3 regions of the Lysinibacillus sp. FW301-JW8 genome follow, and region 2 is predicted to be linked to each of the others. Evidence: riboswitches for the same ligand, from Rfam matches in the RefSeq annotation. Region 2 holds a riboswitch; each other region holds the start of a gene.
The links. A riboswitch is a leader RNA that binds a small molecule or an ion and turns the genes downstream of it on or off. The one in region 2 is predicted to bind cobalamin.
Positions count from the first base shown of each region.

Region 1 (3,285 bases), on a different contig from region 2:
ATTTGGAATAATTACAGTGCTAAGAGTTCTTTCCTATATGAAGAAATGGCGTTTGCCTTTACGAAAGCTGAATCGAGCATGACTATTTTATGAATAGTAACAAGCCCAAATAGTTCGATTAAATGGGCTTGTTATACTTTTTGCTGCTGCCAAGAAATGCCTCAAGCAAATATTTTTTCAACCATCAGCATTTATAAATAGAAAGTGTGCTTCATTCATTCGTTTCTACTAGCACTACAGATTCTTCAAGTGTAGCCATGTTTTTAATCATGGAGCATGCTGCATCTAAAATTGGAAAGGCTAAAGCTGCACCAGAGCCTTCTCCTAAACGCATATTCATATGTAGCATTGGTTCTACCCCTAGCAACTTGGCTGCTATTTTTGCACCTGGTTCTTCTGAGGCATGGGAAGGAATGATGTAGTCCTTTATTTTTGGCTCAAGCTCAAATGCTATGAGGGCAGCAATCGTAGAAATAAAACCATCAATAACAACAGGCTTGCGATTTGCAGCCCCAGCAAGTACAATCCCAGCCATAGCAGCTATTTCTAAGCCACCAACTTTTGCAAGAATATCAATAGCATCGTTGCGATTGGGCTTGTTTAATGCAATAGCATGTTGAATAACCTTCACCTTATGCGCAATTCCCCCCGCTCCCACACCAGCGCCCATTCCTGTTACTACATTTGGATGACAGGCATGAAGCACGGATAGGATAGCTGCACTTGGGGTAGTATTCCCAATACCCATTTCTCCAGTTCCAAGAATATCCACTCCATTTTTAATTTCGCTCGTTGCGACTTCAATTCCTACTTCGATGGATTGAATAGCTTCCTCTCTTGACATAGCTGGACCCTTTGCCATATTGTCTGTTCCATATTTAATTTTCTTTAGAATGACTCCAGCATCAAGTGGTAAATCTTCTTTTACACCAACGTCGACCGTTACAATTTTGGCATTGGTTATGCTGGCGATTGCACAAACACCCGTTAGCCCTTTTGGAAAATTCATTGTTTGTAAAAAGGTTACCTTTTGTGGATTGGAAGTTACATCTTCCTCACAAACACCGTGATCTGCTGCACAGACAATAATTGCCTTGCTCTCAATTTTAGGAAATAATTCTCCTGTAATGCCAGCAAGCTGTACAGCAAGATTTTCCAGTCCCCCCAAGCTTCCAGGTGGCTTGCTCAGAGAGTCTATATATTCCCTAGCTTTCCCCATCATATGGCTATCCACATTTTGAATTTTTTTAATCGTTTGCTGTAATAATTGCATGAAACTATTCCCCTTTCTATCTTTCGAGACAATATAAAAAGCCTGCAGTTTATTCATCACAAATAAACTACAGACTTTTCCATCGTCTATATAATCGAAGCAATTAGGCAGGTCTCCTGGCTTAATTTCAACATTTCATAGAACCTTCCCAGCACCATGCTAGTGGCATTCTCTATGAAACTCCTTTTTACAGTGGCGGGACCGCTAAAGACTCTCACTTTATTCCCTATTCTCCCATAATGGGCACCCAATGCTATTATGCAATTACTTTAAATTTACTGTAAAGATTTCTTGCTGTCAATATGACACCTTTAAAGTTCTTTCTGATCGATTTCACTAATAAAGGTCGCACCAAGTAATAGAATGGCTCCTATTATTTGTAGCACAGTCATTTTTTCTCCTATAATCATCGTTGAGATAACCAATGACGTTAGAGGGTCAATATAGCTTAGAATGGCTATACTTTGCCCCTTTAATTGACTCATTCCCAAAAAGAAAAGATAGAAGCCTATACCAGCATGGACAATACCCAATGCTATAAGTAAACTAATGGATTTTATATCGATATGCATGATTTGGAATCCATTTGTTCCATAAAGATAAAGTGCCAGAAATAACGCTGCTAAAGAAAGCTGCACAATTGTGTTAGCAGGCTCTTTAAGTCCATGAATATACTTGTTGACAAAGGTTACGAATGTATAGAAACATGCTGCAATAAGCCCATACACTATACCGATATCCTGCCCATTTTCTCCTGCAACTTGGCTATGGACAATAAAGAATAATCCAACCAGCGCCACACAGACATAGAAAATTTTTCTTAGATACAGTTTTTCCTTTAATATAATCGGTGATAAACAAATCACTAAAACTGGCGCAAAATAATAACTAAGCGCTGCATTTGCAATGGTTGTTTCTTTGTATGCTTGAAAAAGAAAAATCCAATTCCCACATAATGCTACACTAGATAGCAGCAATGGCCATATATTAGGCAGAATAGATACTTTCGTTATTTTTTCTTTCTTTGCGATGAAAATTACCAATAAAAAGCAAGAGCCAATGACACTCATCCAGAATGCAATTTCACTGGATGGTAGCTGTATATATTTTGCAAAAACACCGACAGCTCCGAAGATAATCATAGATAAAACAAATGCAAATTTTCCGCTCACTTCTGATTCCTACTTTCTACTTATATAGTTTTTAGCCTATACAGTAGAATCTATTGAAAGAAGAGCAAGCTAGTGTGGAATGCCTTAAACAGTAGATTCTACTGTAAAGACATTGTTGGAGGTGCTATTGATCGGAACATATTACCCATCCTTTCTATGTTCAACTCGGACATTCTATAGTTATTTTACCGAAACCCACGTACTATATCAATTATGCCTCGGGAGACTTCTGTACCTGCCGCTGTCGCTGTGCTTTCGCGTAAAAGACATTTGCTGAAAGAAGTTAAATAGTTCGATATTTGGCGGGTGTCATCCCAACATATTTTTTAAATACTTTACTAAAATACTCTTCATTACTATAGCCCACTAACGAAGCAATTTCATTATTTCTTTTATTACTATGAACTAGTAGCTGCTTTGCCTTGTCAATTCTAAGCTCATTTAACAGGTGGATGAAATTTTTATCAATGCTTTTTTTAATTAATATACTTAAATTTGCTTGGCTTTTGTTAAATATGCCTGATAAATAATTCAAATCTAACTGTGGATCATCAAAATGTGTATAAATATAATCGACTATTTTTTTCCCTAAATCATCTCTATTGCCATGTAAATTAAGTATTTTATCTACGAGCGGCTCTATATAGCTATTTACTATTATTGATAAATTGTCTTCTTTAATCATTTGATGGTGGATACTAATAATTTTTTGGGCACTGTTATACGTTTCAAAGCAATTGAAATGAATGCTATATTGTAATAAGAACGTAATCATGAATTCTAATCTTTGCTGAAAATCAATGTTTGTATTTTGTAAAACCCCTATAAATTCTTGTAATT
Region 1 covers NZ_JBYTBB010000002.1:149,545-152,829, reverse strand. Annotated here, with positions in the region: gene AC3WOM_RS01695 (trimeric intracellular cation channel family protein) at 1-82, shown strand, start outside; gene cobT (nicotinate-nucleotide--dimethylbenzimidazole phosphoribosyltransferase) at 212-1,273, opposite strand; cobalamin riboswitch at 1,363-1,539, opposite strand; gene AC3WOM_RS01685 (DMT family transporter) at 1,585-2,445, opposite strand; gene AC3WOM_RS01680 (response regulator) at 2,729-3,285, opposite strand, start outside.
Region 1: linked by a shared signal. The riboswitch ahead of cobT (nicotinate-nucleotide--dimethylbenzimidazole phosphoribosyltransferase) and the one ahead of AC3WOM_RS12645 (glutaredoxin family protein) in region 2 are both predicted to bind cobalamin.

Region 2 (3,285 bases):
CGGGGGACCTAGTATGTCCGAAATTCCTTATACCAAGTACGAAGACTTATTAGAAAAGGATTTCACTGTCGTTAATTACGATCAAAGAGGAAGCGGCAAATCGTATCAGTTTAATGAGGATTATTCTAACTTAACAGCAGATGTACTTGTAGATGATTTAATAGCACTTACAGATTATATTTCCCAACGTTTTGGCAAAGAGAAAGTAATATTAATAGGCCATTCTTATGGAACATACCTAGCAACTAGGGCTTCTTATAAAGCTCCAGAAAAATATGAAGCCTATATTGGAATTGGTCAGGTGAGTAATATGCAAGAAAGTGAAATAGATAATTTGAATTATACAATAAGTGAAGCGAAAAAAGCCGGAAATACAGAAGATGTGAAATACTTAGAGGGAATCGCTGAAAAAATACATGCTGGAGAGTCAGCGGCTCCAAGAGGTTATGTAGGGAAGTACGGCGGCGCTACAAGACTTATTAATATGTCGGATGGCGATATACTATTAAGTCGTGAATATAATTTGTTGGATTTTATTCGCTATAACAATGGAATAGCTAAGACACAAGCACAACTTGTTAAAGAGGTTTTTGATAAGCCACTACCTAAGATAGTTACCAAACTTGAGTTACCTTTTTATTTTGTAATGGGTAAATACGACGCTATGACTTCATATAATGCAGCAAAAAATTATTTTGATGTAATGGAAGCGGATAAAAAAGAATTTATTTCTTTCGAGCAATCAGCTCATTATCCACAATTTGAAGAGAAGGAAAAATTTTATAGATGGATGTGCGAAACATTTAAATAGGTAAGCTTTGATATCTGTCGGAAATCTTGATTGGGAATATTCCTCTTAAGGGATATAATATGTTACAAATGGGAAAATGATTATTTAAAAATAGTTTCTTTTATAGTTCGAAAAATGGTAAAGTGAAAGAAGTCTATGATAGTTTAATAGACTGTGAAAGAGAGTATAATCTTATAACAGCAATTAGATTATATAAATTATTATCCTCAGTTATAAGGATTTGTCTCTATTTATTCGGTATAGAATAATTTGTTAGGATTTATTAAAAATCAAAATTAAAACAGTCTATTATTCTTCTTCGGAATAAGGGCTGTTTTTATGTAAAGATTATTAGTAGTAGCTTATGCCTCTATATTTTTGATGTTATATTCCAAAAAGGTATTTACATAATTATTTCTTGCATAAGAAAGGCAAGAAACGGACTTTAATCTTTAACATTAGTTGATTAAGGAAATACATAGTGTTACATATTTCTTTATCAGTTGTCTATTATTGTTGAAATAATAGATGGACTATTGTTCTATAGCGTTAAGCTGCCTAACTATCAACTTGCTTAACATCATTTGGCGGAAAATATCGAATAATCTTACTATTAAGAAGTCTCTAATCTAGATTTACTTTTATTTTGAAGGATGGTACACTTAGTTCTATTGGAAAAACAATATATTGTGTTTGTTTTATTCGGGTACTACTATATGTAGTTTAATAGGGAAGTTCGGTACAATACCGACGCTGTCCCCGCAACTGTAAAGCTGACGATGATTTAAGCCACTGTGCTTTCGCATGGGAAGGAAATCAGAGAGTGAAGCAAAGCCAGGAGACCTGCCTATATAAAACACAACAATCATTTCTTCGGGGATTAAGAAATGGGGACGTAGCTATTTTTATGTATTTTTAACGTTTCCATTTTAGGCTATCTCTCTTGAAGGGAAAGCCTTTTTATATTATGAAAAGAGGGATTTATTTGAAACTTTATACGAAAACAATTTGCCCGAAATGTCTTTGGGTAAAATCTGAATTACAACGAGTAGGAATTGAAGCAGAAATTGTGAATATAGATCATGATGAAAAAGCAAAGCAAACTATTATGGATGCAGGGTTTTTAAGTGTGCCAGTTCTTGAATATAATGAGACATTTATAGGGGATGTTAAGGAAATTGTTTCTCAAATCGAGCTGATTACACTATGATCGTCTATGCTAGTCGTACAGGAAATGTCCGAAATGTTGTCTCTAAATTAAGGGGGAAATCAATGGAACTTTCTGAGGAATTACTGTTGGGTGAGCCATACCTTTTAATAACATACACTGACGGATTAGGTGATATCCCTACTAAAGTGGCTCGTTTTTTAGAACAAAACGGGAATTACTGCAAGGGTGTAGTTGTAAGTGGCAACAGTAACTTCGGCCATACGATTTTTGGCGCTGCTGGTGAGAAAATTGCAGCAAAGTATCATGTGCCTCTAGTACGTAAATTAGATTTACGAGGAAATCAAAATGATTATGAAGCAATACAAACGTTTTATGAAATGAGGGTAATCGCATGAAAACATATTTAAAGCTTAATAATGATGTACTGAATCGTTATAGTACAACAGGTCAATTAGAGTTAGAAAAGGATCGAGAAGCAACACGCCGCTACTTTTTAGAATATGTAAACGTGCGTCTACGTTACTTTATTGATATTGAGGAAAAAATCCGTTATTTAGTCGATGAGGGTTATTATGAAAAAGCATTTATCGATATGTATGAAATGGAATTTATTAAAAAGCTGTACAAAAAGGCATATGATTATCATTTCCGTTTCCCATCCTTTATGAGTGCGAGTAAATTTTATGATAGTTATGCTATGAAGAGCCGTGACGGGGAAGAAATTTTAGAAAAATATGAGGACCGTATTGTTATTATTGCTTTGTATTTAGCACAAGGTGACATGATCTTAGCAGAACGTTCTGTTGAAGCGATGATGGAAGCGTATCAGCCTGCAACACCAACAGCTTTAAATAGTGGAAAGAAAGCACGTGGAGAACTAGTAAGCTGCTTTAAATTATCAATGGATGACTCAATGAATAGTATTGCTGAAAATATTGGTTATTGCTTGGAGCTATCACGCCTTGGCGGTGGGGTTGGAGTAAATTTAACAGATTTACGTCCTTTGGGTGATCCAATTAAAGAGATTCTAAATCGTGCAAGTGGTGTAATCCCAGTAGCGAAATTGCTAGAAAACTCTTTCAGCTATTCCAATCAACTAGGACAACGAAATGGCTCGGGCGTTGTCTATTTAAATATTTTTCATGCTGACATAGAAAATTTTATTTCATCCAAAAAACCAAATGCTGATGATAAAATTCGCCTAGCAACTTTATCAACAGGAATTATTTTACCAAGTATTTTCTTTGAACTGATGAAACGTGATAAAGATATTGTATTGTTTAGTCCATATGATATTTTTAAAGAATATGGTAAACGTATGTCT
Region 2 covers NZ_JBYTBB010000027.1:44,501-47,785, forward strand. Annotated here, with positions in the region: gene AC3WOM_RS12640 (alpha/beta hydrolase) at 1-811, shown strand, start outside; cobalamin riboswitch at 1,478-1,655, shown strand; gene AC3WOM_RS12645 (glutaredoxin family protein) at 1,776-2,000, shown strand; gene nrdI (class Ib ribonucleoside-diphosphate reductase assembly flavoprotein NrdI) at 1,997-2,356, shown strand; gene nrdE (class 1b ribonucleoside-diphosphate reductase subunit alpha) at 2,353-3,285, shown strand, end outside.

Region 3 (3,285 bases), on a different contig from region 2:
ATGGTATTGGCTCGACTCGAGGGGGCTTCTACCGGCTCTAAAGGGCTAACATTATTTGCAGTTCCTTGGCGAGCGGAGGATGGTACTGTGAATAATCTTCGTATTCGCCGTTTAAAGGATAAGCTCGGTGTGAAGGCAGTACCCTCTGGTGAAGTAGAATTTGAGGGTGCACTTGGCTATATTGTAGGTGAGCCCAATAAAGGGATTTATTATATGCTAGAGGCACTTAATCTATCAAGAATTTGCAATGCTGTAGCTTCTATAGGTATTATGCGACGCGGCTTTTTAGAGGCAAAGCATTATGTGACAAATCGTTATGCCTTTGGTAAGCCTTTAACGCAATACCCAATGATTCAGGATACACTAGGAAAATTAGCGGCAAAGCTTCATGTAGAAGTAACAACAGTTTTTGATCTTATTCAGCTATATGATAAAGTGACAAGTGGTCAGGGCAATCATGAGGATATGATCATGAATCGTTTAAATATTGCCATTATGAAAAAGGAAACAGCCGAGCAAGCGGTGAAATATGCGAGTGAAGTGATTGAATTACATGGTGGAAATGGCTATATTGAAGACTTTGTAACACCTCGCTTACTAAGAGATGCACAGGTGCTTACGGTGTGGGAAGGAACTGCCAATATACTGGCATTGGAGCTGATTCGTTTAGTAGATAAATTCCAAGCCCATGAGTTGTTTGTACGTGTTATGGAGGAGCGCTTAGCTAAGTTAGCTGACAGCCCTCTAGTCCAATTAGTAATGGAACAATTAGTGCATTTGAAATCGACATTGCATACATTTAGCTCTTTGGATGAAGCAACGAAAACATTTGAGGCAAAAGCGGTAGCAGAAAAAATGGCGCATATGTATGAAAGTGTTGTAGCAGTTGAATGGGCACACAGATTCGGGGGGAAATATGAAAAGCTGGCAGATATTTATTTAGAGCATACATGGGCATTAAGAGAACTAGGGGCACCGATGAAAACAGTCCAGTATTTTACAGATATCATTTAATAAAGGGGAAGTCGTCTAGATTGGTAGGCGACTTCTTTTGTTTTCATGTATAATAAAATCAACTGAATATTATAAAGGTTCTTTACTTATGTAAAGTGAAAAGGGAAATCGGTGATATTCCGATGCGGTCCCGCCACTGTATGTGCTAGTTTTTTCAATGTACGCCACTGAAAGTTTTTCGGGAAGGCTTGAAAAAACGTATGTAGCACAAGCCAGGAGACCTGCCTTTATAGAAACACTTTTCAACCTACGAGGATAGGGTGGTGGATTTTGCGTATTTTTGTGCACTATTACCCCTCACTTTGAATGAGGGGTATTTGTTTTGATTAGAAAAAGTGGGCGATAAACTTACAAAGTTTGTCGATTACCGATCCATCAGCAAAATAAGTTGTTACAATATAGGCACCGATAAACTAGGAGGATTCACATGAAGAAATTTTGGAAATTAGGATTGGCCGCATTTTTGGCAATTGGCTTACTTGTGGCCTGTGGGGAAGGGGCAAAAAATGAAAAGCCCGCATCTTCTGAGCAGCAAGAAACATCACAGGTAGACAAAGCAACATTCCCAATGACGATAACGGATGCTGTTGGCAAGGATATTACGCTGGAAGCACCCCCTGAGAAAATAGTCTCTCTTATTCCAAGTAACACAGAGATTTTATTTGCTCTTGGCTTAAACAATGAAATAATTGGTGTTACCGATAATGATGATTATCCTGCAGAGGCAGCTGAAAAGCAAAAAGTTGGCGGCATGGAATATAATAATGAGCAAATTATTGCCTTAAATCCAGATATTGTGTTTGCTCATGAATCGAGTATGACACTTTCGGCAGGGGCCATTGAACAGCTTGAATCTGCCGGTTTAAAGGTTTTTGTTGTAAAAGATGCGAAGGACTTTAATGAGACATATACAACAATTGAACAACTAGGTCGTGCAACTGGGAAATTACCTGAGGCCGAAAAAATTATTAAAGATATGAAGGCAAAAGTAGAAGAGGTTCTAGCAAAACTCGAGGATGTAAAGCCAAAGAAAGTCTTTGTAGAAGCATCTGATGAGCCACAAATATTTACAGCTGGTAAAGATACATTTATGAATGAAATATTAAATATGATTCATGCCGAAAATGTTGCAGCAGATACAGCAGGCTGGTATGAAATCAGTTCCGAACAAATTATTGCAAAAAATCCAGATGTCATCGTGGTGACATATCATTATGTACCTGATATTTTAACAAAGCTACCACAGCGTGCTGGCTTTGACACAATTAATGCTGTGAAAAATAAAGCCATTGTTCAGGTAGATGAGAGTACAACAAGTCGTCAAGGACCTCGTTTAGGAGAGGGACTTGAAGAATTAGCGAAAGCTATCTACCCCGAGGCATTTGAGTGAGTAAAATAGTTGCAGCCTATGTAACCGCCATAACGCTTCTTATCATCAGCATCTGGTGCGGCGTAGCAATAGGCTCTGTTCATATTCCGCTAGAGGTATTGTGGAATAAAGCAGCTGATGAAACGGCTGCCAATATTTTTTGGAAAATACGCCTGCCACGAGTTTTCCTAGCAGGGCTTGTGGGTGCGTCACTTGCCATTGCAGGAGCTGCTTTTCAGGGCTTGTTAAAAAACCCTTTAGCAGACCCTTATACATTAGGTGTTTCTTCAGGTGCATCAGTTGGAGCCGTAATGACAATATTTTTTGGCATATCAATTCCAGTAGTTGGACTCTATGCATTGCCAACCTTCAGTATGCTTGGAGCAGTGTTAACGATGGTAGCAGTCATGAGCTTTGCAAGAATAGTAGATCGTTCATTGAAAATGGAAACGCTGATTTTAACTGGGGTCATCTTTAGCTCATTTTTAGGCTCACTTATTTCTCTAATGATTGCCTTATCTGGTGAGGAGCTGCGGCAAGTGATAGGGTGGCTGCTTGGTTCAGTATCCATGCGCGGCTGGCCTTTCGTGCAAATGATTATCCCATTTGTAATAGTAGGTTCATTAATGCTTTGGACACAAAGAAGGGAATTAAATGTACTGCTATATGGGGAAGAACGTGCAAAGCACTTAGGTGTTAATGTGAAGCGGAGTAAGTATTTAATTTTAGTAGGTGGATCCATGCTGACAGGAGCAGCAGTAGCTGTTTCAGGAACGATTGGTTTCGTTGGATTAGTTGTACCACATATGACAAGGATGATTTGGGGCTCAGACCATCGTCATTTATTACCATTATCATTTTTAAATGGCGCTACATTGCTTATTATTTGTGACTTAATCGCA
Region 3 covers NZ_JBYTBB010000022.1:51,061-54,345, forward strand. Annotated here, with positions in the region: gene AC3WOM_RS11225 (acyl-CoA dehydrogenase family protein) at 1-1,014, shown strand, start outside; cobalamin riboswitch at 1,073-1,257, shown strand; gene AC3WOM_RS11230 (ABC transporter substrate-binding protein) at 1,442-2,404, shown strand; gene AC3WOM_RS11235 (FecCD family ABC transporter permease) at 2,401-3,285, shown strand, end outside.
Region 3: linked by a shared signal. The riboswitch ahead of AC3WOM_RS11230 (ABC transporter substrate-binding protein) and the one ahead of AC3WOM_RS12645 (glutaredoxin family protein) in region 2 are both predicted to bind cobalamin.